Regions from separate parts of the Paenibacillus sp. FSL R5-0912 genome, predicted to be linked through region 1. Evidence: predicted binding sites of a transcription regulator. Region 1 holds the regulator's gene; the other holds the start of a gene.

Region 1 (6,187 bases):
TTCCGGTCCGGTCGCACAGTTTAATCCGACAGAGATCGGCTTAAGATGCTCCAGCGAAATGTAGAAGGCCTCGATGTTCTGCCCCGCAAGCGTAGTCCCCATCGGTTCGATGGTACCTGAGATCAGCACCGGCAGTGTAATTCCGCTTTTCTCGAAGGCATTGTGGATGCCTATGCTTCCGGCCTTCACATTCAGCGTGTCTTGGGAAGTCTCCAGCAGCAGTGCGTCTACCTTACCGTCGATCAACGCGACCGCCTGCTCCTCATAGCTGTCCACAAGCTCCTGGAACGTTACTCCTCCGGTTACTGAGAGTGTCTTCGTTGTCGGTCCCATTGCCCCTATAACGTACCTTGGTCGCTCAGGTGTGTCATATTTATCTGCAGCATTACGCGCAAGTCTGGCAGCCTCCAGGTTAATCTCCCGGGCCCGCTGCGGGATATCATATTCTGCAAGCACCACAGAGGTGGCGCCGAATGTGTTGGTCTCAATCAGATCCGCACCGGCTTCCAGGTATTTCTCATGAATATCCTGAATCACCTCCGGCCGGGTAAGCACCAGCATTTCATTACAGCCATCCAGCTCATCCCCGCCGAAATCCTCGCCGGTAAGCGGCACCTGTTGAATCATCGTGCCCATGGCTCCGTCTAGTATTAATATGCGTTGCTGCAAGCTTTCTGCAAGTGTGAATTTGGCCACTTTCAATCCCCCCAGTAAAACATTAGAGTAAGTTTAGCAGAATAAAGGGAATTCGGAAAGCCTTCCTTTCCACCCTGCATTATTTGTATTGACAGTATAACTACAGCTCACAAATTCATCATGGCTGTACCGTGAGTTCTTTAGACGGCATAGAGTGCTGTGTCCGGGCAGTAACATGGGAAGTGACCGTATAGCTGCCGGCTTGCTCAAATGCACGTTCACTTATATAAGCTCCCTCTCCGTCACTTGCCCCTTTCAGCTGAGTGCTCTTGCCTGGCTCAGTATTATCTACAATTTCGAAGATCACTTCTTTGGCGTCCTCAACAACTTCTCCGTCCTGACTAATGACAGCTTTAAAAGTCACCTTGTCGTTAACGGATATTTCTTCCGGACTCCAGCTTAGCTCTACCTTGATAGGCACCATCGAGGAATCAGCAGCTGCATGCATATACATATCCTCTTCATTATTCCCTGAACAGCCGGCAAGCGTCATACCCATGACAATGCAAATGAGACCTCTAAGTATCTTTGGCTTAATCATCTGGAGCCCTCCCGGTTCATCGATAGATTCATCTTCATGTTAACAACGAAAGTCAGATTGCTTTCTTCCTTATTATACACATTTTATTCAACTTGTCGGAAATAAGCTTCATTAACGGCCATATCACATGATAATAGTCATATACATGAACTACATTCATCTTGATCCTCGCAGGGATATTAAAAAAGCCAATATCCTATAAGGATACCGGCTTCATCTAAATCAGTTATAGGGAGTGTACCAATGGCAGAAGCTCCGAAAGATGCCTGATCTGATAATCCGGAGTGATGTCCGGGTCAGGAGTCTTGGCCGTCCGGTTGATCCAGACCGTCGTTAGACCTGCAGCCAATCCACCGAGAATATCAGTCGTAAGCTTATCTCCGACCATTATCCCTTGCTCAGGCGTAATATCCAGCAGTCCGAGGGCATGCTCGAAGATTGTCTTGTCCGGTTTCCCTTTACCGAAGCTTCCAGAAATGACAATATGGTCAAAATACGGAATAAGCTCAGGTACACCATCAAGCTTCTCCTGCTGGAGTGCAGGACAGCCATTCGTCAACAGCAGCAGCTTCACCTTGCCGCGCAGCTCATCCAGCACCTGAAGCGTCTCTTCATATATATAAGGACGGCTGCGGCGCTCAACGGCGAACTTGGCAGCGAGGCGTGCCGCCAGCGCTTCATCGTCCACTCCAAGAGAGGCAAGTCCGCGGCGCCAGGATTCGGTGCGGTAGGCCGGAGCAAGCTGTTCCAGCTGGCGGAATTCCGGCTGGTCTCCAGCTGTGAAGTTAGCCCATAGTGCCTCAAAAGGATTAATCCCAATCAGCTTCGTGAACGGAAAAGTCTCGTAAGACTCATAAAGCGCACGCGCTTCTCTGCGCACCGCCTGTTCAAGCTCTTGCGGATCAACAGAATCCCCTGCAGCCTCAGAGGCGTAGCGGAATGCTTCTTCCACACTTCGATCATCCCATAGCAGTGTATCGTCAAGGTCAAATAGTACGGCGGTAATCGGCATTTCGTTCTCCCACTCCCTATGCTGGTCTATCTTACTATTCGTGCACTACTTCAATGTTGTTGTTCTTGCCGAATTGTTCCAGGCGTGCAGCCATGGCGGCGGTGTCATACCGGTTGATCAGCTTGGAGAAAATCCATTGCTTGCGCTTGCCTTTATACTTAATGGTAACTACACTGCGCGACAAGGTAATCTTCTCAATTTCAGTTGCTGGCAAAAAGCGTTCGCGGTTGTATTTAATAGTAGACAGACGGGCGCGTTCCACCTTAAGGAACGGACGGCGGAAGAATAACAGCGCGGCAAGCAGGAAGTACAGTACTACCCCCAGCCAGTTGGCCAGTATTCCGCTTCCTTTCGCTTCATCAATGGAACCGACTACCCAGAACATAATGCCAAGCAGCATTAACACGACAGGGAATACAATATTCCGGCCTTTGAAAATATCGACGCTCTTTGCAGCAGCTTTAGAGCTCGTCCCATAGATCGTCTCTTTTCCCTGCTTCTTTCTTTGCTGATTGATTTGCTTGGTGTTGCGTTGAACCATTCTTTCCCAAGAACGGGCCATGTTAGTTCCCCCTAGTCATCCTGTATTATCTATGAAAAGGCCGCAGACTAAGCTTTACGTCCGTTGTTGCCTTCTTCATGCTCCGGATCATCCACAATCTCAATGGTATCAAGCTGGGCCCGGAAATTGCTGCGGATATTGCCCAGATATATCTCGCGGAGTTTGGCGCGTTCTGCCAATTCTTCCTCATTCAGGCCGCCATTCTTATGTTTGCGTGCCAATTCATTAATGCGTGCGACCAATTCGTCAATATTCAATACGTTCCCCTCCCCTATAAATTCATTCTAACTTTGCCATGAGAAAAAGAGCTTGTCAAGGTCTACCCCCTGAAAGCTCTCTTAGTCAAACACCAGTATGCTTCTTTCGGTTAATATACCGGCACGGTCAGTATATCTCCTGCCTTAATTCCGCTGTCCTTCAGACCATTTGACTTCTTGATCCCTTCTATATATACAGCAGTCCTCATATCATCCGGTTTATTCTTGAGTGCAATGCTCCACAAGGTGTCTCCGCGTTCAACTACGATCCGTTTCTCAGGCTTCATTAAAGTGACAGAACCAGCGAACACATTACCGACTACTGTAAATCCGGAGATCGTGAGTAATAGTATCAGAGATATCTTAACAAAGCTGACCTGGCGGAATATCGAGGTAAGTACAGACAGCAGGCGAAGGGTCTTGTCTCTGAATTGTGCCAATGGATTATGGGGTAATGGATTACCGGGAGCGGACACCTTGATATCCTCATTGTAGATACTATTGTAGGTACTGTATTTTAACATAAATATCGTCCTCCAAACACTTGTTCTTACTTTCGAAAATAATATAACACGAACATGTGTTTTGATCAATAGTTTTTTCGAACAACTGTTCCCTTTATTTTTCGGGCTATTATTCTCACAATTTAGAACTTATGTTTGTACGAACGGCAGTTCTATGTTATAATTTTCCCAAACATAGTATATGGGGTTGATTCCGATGTCAAAGATTTCGAGTCGCCAGCTGGCGATCCTGGAATTTATACGTAACGAAGTCCGCAGCAAGGGTTATCCTCCGTCCGTTCGGGAAATTGGTGAAGCTGTTGGCCTGGCCTCCAGTTCTACAGTGCACGGTCATCTGGACCGGCTTGAGAAGAAGGGCCTGATCCGGCGCGATCCTACGAAACCGCGGGCTATTGAATTGCTCGGACAGGAAGATTCAGAGAATGTACATCAATTCGTCCAGACGGTTACCCGCATCCCAGTAATTGGTAAGGTCACTGCTGGTGTTCCTATTACCGCTACAGAGAATATTGAGGATTACTTCCCGCTTCCTACTCATTACGTAGGGGATAACAAGGTATTCATGCTTTCTGTACTCGGCGACAGTATGGTTGATGCCGGGATTATGAACGGCGATTATGTTATTGTCCGCCAACAGCAAACCGCTGACAATGGTGACATCGTTGTTGCGATGACCGAAGAAGATGAAGCAACCGTTAAGACCTTTTACAAAGAACGTGATCATATCCGGCTGCAGCCGGAGAATCCGGCTTACGAGCCTCTCCGCCTTAACCGCGTTACTATTTTGGGCAGAGTCATTGGATTATTCCGCGATATCCATTAATCCTTCTCCTCCATAATCAGGCTGCTCCGCATCACGCGAAGCAGCCTTTTTCCTATTTAGATCCTGTTACGCTTGCCTAAAATGCCAAAAAACCAACGCAGGAACATTTGTTCCCATAACGGTTTTTGGCATTTTTTACTCCGAACCGCTTTAGCTATCCGCACATATCCTGATTACAAAGGAGTGCTGATCCCATGCCCAACTATCGAATTATTGTCGACCTTTCACAGCGCATGCTTTATCTGCTTGATAATGACACCGTAACCAGAGGATTTCCTGTCGGCATTGGCCGGATGCTGACCGTCTCGCCGGTAGGCGAGTACACGATCATTAATAAGCAGCCCAATCCGGGCGGACCGTTCGGAGCCTTCTGGATGGGCCTGTCCAAGCCGCATTATGGAATTCACGGAACGAATGACCCTTCCTCTATCGGCCACATGGTCTCCCACGGCTGTATCCGCATGTATAACCAGGACGTGGTCGCGTTGGCTGCCATCATTCCCATTGGTACCCGTGTAACCATCAGGGAGTAGCCGCAATCATGCAGCCACCTATAACTCCCTATATTTGAACACAAGAACCCCTCTGACGGGTTTTCGCCAAAGGGGTTCTTCACAGAATTATTGCACAGTTTGCTCATAACCAAGCTCGTCCAGAATACTTTCAGCCAGACTCCACTGTTCCGCAGGTGAGTCTTTGCTTTTTTTGGCGTAGACCAATGCACTCTTGGTAACTTTCTCGATCAGCCTGCGTCCCTGCTCTTTGGTGATGGACACTTCCATCCCGGAGCGGCCCACCACCTCAGACAGACAAAAGAACGCAATCCGCATCGCGTAATTGTCTCTGCTGAGGAAATAGAATAGATGAGGCACGTTCTTGAGCAGACGGTCAACCCAGTTCGTAATCTCCCGCACCTGATAAACTTCCCGGCGATCCTGCTCATACCCATTGAATATAATTATGATTTTGCCCCGTAGCCGCTTCTTCTCATATTTCTTAAATTCACGCAAATAGCTCTCGAGCCGCCCCTTCTCCACATCTTCTCTGGAGACATTCAGCACGGTGGTTCCGGCTGCATCCAATTTAGAACTTTCTTCCAAAACCATATCTGCGTTAACAGACAGTGTTCTATCCTGTAATTCTGGCAGTCCCAAACGCTGCCGTAATTGATCGTCCATTCTTCACACCTTCCTGTATCAAGCTCTTGTGCAGCTTGTTCACCATATCTCCTGGTATATATCGTCCCTCAAACCTCTTACTCTTCATTGATCAATTATACTCCGTGCCTTCTACAGTCTCAATCGTACGGCAAAAAAGACATCCCGGGAGGATGTCTTTGATTGGATACTTTTCCCCTGACTACAGACTACAATACGCTGCGCAACGACCGGATAGCAATAGTGTTTAAACGAATCGCTTCACGTATAGATGCTCTGGCAGCCAGCAATTCTCTTCTGGCACGTGAACCACTTGGAAATCTGCGCAGGTTCTCATTAATTTCCTCAAGTCTTTCAAGCAGGATTGCTCTCTGTGCGAGCAGTGCATTAATTGCTCTGCGGATTCTGTTTCGTTCTCTTTGCGTCATCATTACACCTCTTTTACGTTTTATAGTATAAGAAATGCAAAGATTAGCTTCGGAGACTGTGTGATTTGGCAGTAATATTAAAATTAGCTTTCTTTGACCTTGATAGAGATAATATTGACAGGATTAAGATACTTGCCTCCTGCCGGAATCCAGCCTGTCAAACCACCGGATGTCAGATAGGTTCTGG
Region 2 (6,187 bases), 1.5 Mb from region 1:
GCTTAGAGCCGCATGGAACAGCTGCCCGATATCCGGGGCCTGGAGCTTATAGAGCTGGCGTTCCTTCAGCCTTAGCCCGTAAGAAGCGAAATGAGAGAAGGAGCAGGCGACAAATTTCTCCATGCGCGACACGCTGCCGCGCAGTGTGGAGCCGCCATACAGCCGCAGACTGGTCTCCCGCTTCAGCCTGATCCCTTCGTTGCGGTAGAACAGCGAGCCCAGCAGCCGTTCAAGCTGCAGCTTCATTGAGACTTCCTCCTGCTCATCGGCCGCAAACCAGTTATAGACATCCCACCACAGGCGGGGAATCTCCACCCCCTGGCGCCACTGCCGGAGCTGAAGCATCAGCATGCGGAGGGTTTGCTCAGGATGGCCGATAAATTTCATGTGGACCGCTTCCGCAGACGCGCATTCATCAGCTGCCTCCCCTCCCTGGGGGAACCCTGACAGATACTTCTCATCCAGCCCTTCAGGGAACATGCCCTGCAGCTGGCGGATAATCTCCGAGGGCAGCAGCGCTTTGCCTTCATCATCAGCCGTTGCGTAACTAATCCACAGTTTCCTGCTGGCAGTTGTAAGCGCATTGTAGATCAGGAAGCGCTCATCCAGCAGCTTGCGGGATGAACCGGGGGCGAGCTCCATACCGGCATTCTCCAGCAGCAGACGCTCTCCCTCGGACAAGATCCCGTCTTCCTTGAACTGTGCCGGAACCACACCTTCATTGAAGCCCAGCAGGAAGGCATACTTCACTCCAGACACCCGCGTACGGTCCATCGTTCCCACCAGCACCTGATCAAGGGCAGGCGGGACTAGCCCCATCTTGAGCTCAGCCAGCCCTGTTTCCAGCACGCCGGAGAACAGTTCAAATTCCATTTTTTCCCTGCCCATCATCTCGGCAATCTGATCGAGCAGGTCCAGCACAGCACCCCACAGCTGGTTATGCTCACGGGCAGCTTCCGGGCGTCCCTGTTCCAGAGACTCCGCCCCCATCCGTTCCAGCTTACGCGCTGCCTCTGTGTCCTCAAGCAGCAGATATACTGCTCTGCACAGCTCCAGGCCGCTGCGGCTTGATTTGACCCTCTGCTCAAAAGCCTGCAGCGGTCCTGTGATCGCGCTCCGGCAGGCTTCCATTCTGGCCAGCATGGCTTCATCTACGGCCTCACTGCCCTCCAGCGAGAGACGGGGAATGCCTTTCCAGGAACGGCCGTCAGTCCACCGGTACCCGTGAATACCGCAGGCCAGCACATAATTCTCCAGTTCATCCATATTGGCGCGCGTAATACTTCCGTCCAGCGGAAGCAGCAGCTCGGTCTTCACGCAGCGGAACACATCCTCATAGCGCCAGCGGCGGCGGACTACATCCAGAGCGGAACGGATGAATTCCACCAGCGGATGATGCAGCTCATTCAGCTTCTGGTCCAGGAAGAAGGGAATGCCGAAGTCCTGGAACAGCGGAGCAATCAGCGGCCCATAATCCGTCATATTCCGCATGAATACAGCCATCTCACCATACTTGGCCCCTGAATCTCTGGCCAGGCTCAGCATCTCGCGCAGCACGCCTTCAACCTCGGTCCGGCGGGAGGCCGCAGCCCGGATACTGACTGCCTCCTCCACTTGCCCGGCTGCTCCGTTCCAGCGCAGCCGGCGCTGGAATCCGCGCTCCAGATGGGCGAGAGCCGGACTGTCCTTGAACCTTGGAAGTACAGGCGGGGCCAGAAGCTGGTCCCAGACTGTAAGGCCCATCTCCTCAGCCATTCCCCGCAGCTTGATATACGTAACCGCAGCCGGGTGAAACAGCTCCAGCTCATGCGGTGCCTGGCCCGAAGGATAGATCCGGTCCAGCGTCAGGGCAATGTTGACCCCCGAGGCATATTGCATAAGCTCACGCAATACGATGAATTCCTGATTGGTAAACCCGTGGAACCCGTCTACCCATATCTCGGATCCCCGGATATAGCCGGAATCCTGAATATGCTCAGCCAGCTCAGCCAGCCTGTCCTCCTGATCCATGTAGAGCTGTGACATTTCCTGCTCCAGCTCACTGAAGACCAGGTGCAGATCTTCCAGCTTGCCGGCCAGAATCGGACTTCCTCCCAGGGCATCCCGCATTCTGCCGAGCTGTTCTTCGAGGTCACCTGCTCCAAGGCAGCAGCGCTTGAGCTCCGTGTGCAGGTCGCTGAGCCGTTCCACGAATCCTGGCCGGTCCGAGGAGGCGCCGAACAGCTTCAGTTCCTCCTTGCGCCGGTTGACGATCTTATAGATCAGCATCTTCTTGCCTTCCTCGCTGATCGGCAGACTCGCGCTGCCGCCGGTCTCCTGCTTCACCCGGTAGGCCAGCCGCGAGAAGCTGAGTGTCTGGGCGCGGATGCTGCCCTTCACGTTGCCCGCAGCCAACAGACCGCGCTCCGCACCGAATGATCCCTGTTCAGGGACAAGTATAATTATCGGCGCTCCAAGCGGCTCTGTCTTCAGCCGTGAGGATACCGTCTCCCATATTGTAGTTGTCTTGCCGCTGCCCGAGCGTCCGATCAAAAAGTTAACCGTCATATCAGCAGACTCCTTCCGTGGCGGAGAATTAGAATGCAGGCCGCCCTGCTGCTGCACACACAGAAGCGGATTGCCTGATGAATATCAGAATCTATGAATAATCTCGTCCCAATAGTATAGCATACCTCCACCGCGCGCTCCAGAACGTACGTTTGCCATTGTTTGCAAATACCTGCCGCTTTTTTTCAGGCCACGGCTACCTGGCAACAGCAAAGAAGACTCTCCCGAAGCCATGGATCGGCTGGTTGGGAGAGCCTGGATGAAGGATAAACCGGATCATTAAATGGAGAAAATCCAATAAAATCAGCAGAGTCACTCCTCCGCTGATTCCATAACCGGGCGTACAGCCCTTTAGCAGCCAGCAACTCAGCAGCACTTCGTACCGTCTTATTCGGCCATTCTTGCAGCACTCCGCGCGGTTCCTCTGCTTTGTTCATGATCCCCACCCCGGGAAGCGGACTGAAATTCCGTTATATGAGCAGATCAGGCGGATTCGCCGGGCAGACGGACTCAGATTCCGCTAAAGGACAAGTCAGAGCTCCTAATGGAATCCAGCAAGCAACATAACGGAATTCCAGTCCGCCTAGACCCCATTCTGAGGTTTTTTGGAGAAATAGAGGCCCCTCAGTCCGCTTCTCTCTGCTGACGGCTCCCTGCTACAGTACCAGCAACTTCTCTGTAAGAAAAAGAGAGCCTCAGTAGCTGAGACTCTCCCGGACAAGCCCTCCGGCTTGAACTAACATCATTATTTGCTGCGCACTTCGAAGATGGCAAACTTCAGATAATGCCCTTCGTCCACGCCGAGGATCTGCGGGTGATCCTTGCCTGCGGCCCGCCACTCGATCAGCCGGAGCACTTTGCCGGCATCCTTGGCCGCTTCCTGAATGGTCTCCAGGAACAGCTGCGGCTGCATATGGTACGAGCAGCTGGCCGTAACCAGATATCCGCCTTCGTTAACCAGCTTCATGCCGTGCAGATTGATATCCTTGTAGCCGCGGACGGCGCCTGCTACAGCACTTTTGGTTTTGGCAAAAGCGGGCGGATCAAGAATAACCACATCCCACGTGCGTCCGCCGCCTGCCGTCATCGGCTTCGCGGTATCCGCCTTGGCAGCCGGTTTAGCGCCGGGTTTGCTCTCTGCCGCCGGGCCTGTCGCCCGCTCGGAGCGTTCTTCCAGCCCCTTAACCTGATTGCGCAGGAACGCAAACGCATCATCCACTACAAATTCCACCCGGTCGCTGAATCCGTTGATCTCCACATTGGCTTTTGCACTTTCAATCGCATGCGCGGACACATCGAGGCAGGTTACCTTCTTGGCGCCGTATTTGCAGGCATGCAGGGTGAAGCTGCCGGTATGCGCGAAGCATTCCAGCACGGTTGCGCCGTCCCAGAATGGGAAGGTGACCGGCTTGCCGCTTTTATTGACCGGCAGCATCTGGAGCGTACCGTCCTGTGCCGCTACCTCCTGCAGCGTAATTCCGCTGCGCCCGCCCCAGCCCTTCATGAGCGGAGCGATGGAAGCTCGATTCTCCCGCTGATCGAAGAAATAACCTGTCTTCTGGCCTTCTTCAATATCGACAATGACCTTCAGTCCATTCTCGCTCACCGTGATGTGGCGCGGGCATTCCCCGTAGAGTACGCCTGTGGTCTGTTCAAGGCCTTCCAGTTCGCGGACGCTGACATCACTGCGCTCATAAATGCCGCGCGGAGCCATTACCTGCACCAGCGCTTCCACGATCTCGGAGCGGTGCTGATCCATGGCCAGGGTCAGGAGCTGCACGACGAGAACCTCCCCGAAGCGGTCGATGATCAGCCCCGGCAGGAAATCCGCTTCCCCATACACCAGGCGGTAAGCATCCGCACCCGGCAGGAAACGCTCCCTGTGCTGCAGGGCGGTTGCGAACCGGCCGGCAAAAAATGCAGTATCCATCGCTGCAAGCTTACTCTGCGACAGAATTCTTACCCGGATCTGCGAGGCCGGATTGTAATAACCCGTGGCCAGATAACGGCCCTGGTGATTCAGCACATCCACAATTCCCCCTGCCAGCGGCTCTCCGTCTACCGAGGCCACTTCGCTGGCGTAGACCCACGGATGTCCCTGTTCCAGTCTTTTCTTACGGTTTCGTTCCAGAATTACCGATGCCAATGACTTCAACTCCCTGTTCTTGTTGCTGGATTTGTATACATGTCCTATGCAATGCCTTCATATATTGGTGTACAACCCCCGTCCAAAAAGGAGCCTGTCCTTATGATCCGTGACCTGCTGTTCCCTGTCATTTATGGCCTTGTCATATTTCTCGCCGGCATGAAGGTGATGGAAGCCTCCTTGTCGAGGCTCGCCGGCCCGCTGCTAACCCGGAGTCTGCATAAGGCAACCTCTACACCGGCAAAAGGCCTGATTGCCAGCAGCCTGCTGTCCGCACTGCTGCAGAGCAGCACGGCCGTAACCGTGCTGACCATCGGCATGGTTAATGCCGGGCTGCTGACGTATGCCCGGACGCTTGGCATTATCCTCGGCAGCAACATCGGCACCTGCCTGACTACAGAGCTGATCAGCCTGCAGATCAGCACACTGGCAGCGCCGCTGCTGGCCGCTGCATTATGCCTCTGGGCGGCCGCAGTGATGGCCGGCGAGCTATCCCCGCAGGCATGGCGGCTGGTTGAAGCCTGCCGCCGGATCTCGGGGCCGCTTCAATTCATCTGCCTGGCGGTAGCCGGCTTCGCCCTGGTCCTGTGGGGCATCGCGGTCATGCAGTCGATCGGCCCCTCCCTTGAAGGCAGCGAATTGTTCAGCTGGTTCCTCGGGCATGCCGCCACCAGCGCACTGTGGGGACTGGCAGCAGGTGCCGTGCTGACCGCGATGGTGCACAGCAGCGCGGCGGTGATCGGCATGGCGATGGGCCTCGCCACCAGCGGCGTCATGCCGCCGGAGCTGGGGATCGCCATCGTGCTCGGCGCGAATATCGGCACCTGCGTCACGGCCGTAATCGCCGCCATCGGCAGCACGCCGTCTGGCGTATTCGTTGCCTGGTCGCATGTGGCGCTCAATGTCGGCGGCGCCCTGCTGTTCCTGCCCTTCATCGGGCCGCTGCAAAGCCTGTCCTCCTGGATCGGCGGCGGGCCTGCAGCGCAGCTTGCGCATGCCCAGACCATTTTCAATGTCGTGTGCTCGCTTGGGGTACTGCCGCTATGCTACCTGCCCGTATGGACCAGGCTGGAGCAGCGGCTTCAGCGGTAATCCACAACGTCCGGCCAGGATTACAACTGTCTTATTATACTTCAATCCGCTCCGCAGTTCTACGGAAGCTCCACTTCCAGCATCCCCCTCAGAAAATACTATAAAACCGCGAGCCGTCATAAAAAGTAATAATCGTCGCGGCTGCGGCTATCCCCACCATCAGACACAGCGCAGTATAATCGCTGCGGGTAAACAGCCGGGCCTGGTACCAGGTCCGGCTGCGGCCTGTTCCGAAGCCGCGCAGCTCCATTGCAGTGCTGATCTTCTCAATCCGCTCGATACTGGTCAGAATCAGCGGCAGCAGAATGGATACGATGTTTTTCAGCCGCTTTGGCAGCTTCTCCTTACGGGAGATATCAATGCCCCGCGCCTGTGCCGAGAATGAGATGTTCTCATAATCCT

The links. Region 1 encodes LexA, which represses DNA repair genes until DNA is damaged. Its sites were predicted from a motif close to CGAACATATGTTCG; they were not measured.
Region 2: a site for LexA is predicted at 2,689-2,702, ahead of addB (helicase-exonuclease AddAB subunit AddB). Genes of this name have one in related genera too.

Annotation. Positions count from the first base shown of each region.
Region 1 is NZ_CP009282.1:4,336,427-4,342,613, forward strand. Features, by position in the region: gene metH (methionine synthase) at 1-636, opposite strand, end outside; gene R50912_RS18210 (FixH family protein) at 815-1,237, opposite strand; gene R50912_RS18215 (HAD family hydrolase) at 1,464-2,249, opposite strand; gene R50912_RS18220 (hypothetical protein) at 2,284-2,811, opposite strand; gene R50912_RS18225 (DUF896 domain-containing protein) at 2,859-3,068, opposite strand; gene R50912_RS18230 (LysM peptidoglycan-binding domain-containing protein) at 3,179-3,592, opposite strand; gene lexA (transcriptional repressor LexA) at 3,789-4,415, shown strand; gene R50912_RS18240 (L,D-transpeptidase) at 4,610-4,948, shown strand; gene R50912_RS18245 (hypothetical protein) at 5,036-5,593, opposite strand; gene R50912_RS18255 (hypothetical protein) at 6,084-6,187, opposite strand, start outside.
Region 2 is NZ_CP009282.1:5,849,302-5,855,488, forward strand. Features, by position in the region: gene addB (helicase-exonuclease AddAB subunit AddB) at 1-2,547, opposite strand, end outside; gene R50912_RS24805 (class I SAM-dependent rRNA methyltransferase) at 3,293-4,693, opposite strand; gene R50912_RS24810 (Na/Pi cotransporter family protein) at 4,796-5,785, shown strand; gene R50912_RS24815 (energy-coupling factor transporter transmembrane component T family protein) at 5,874-6,187, opposite strand, start outside.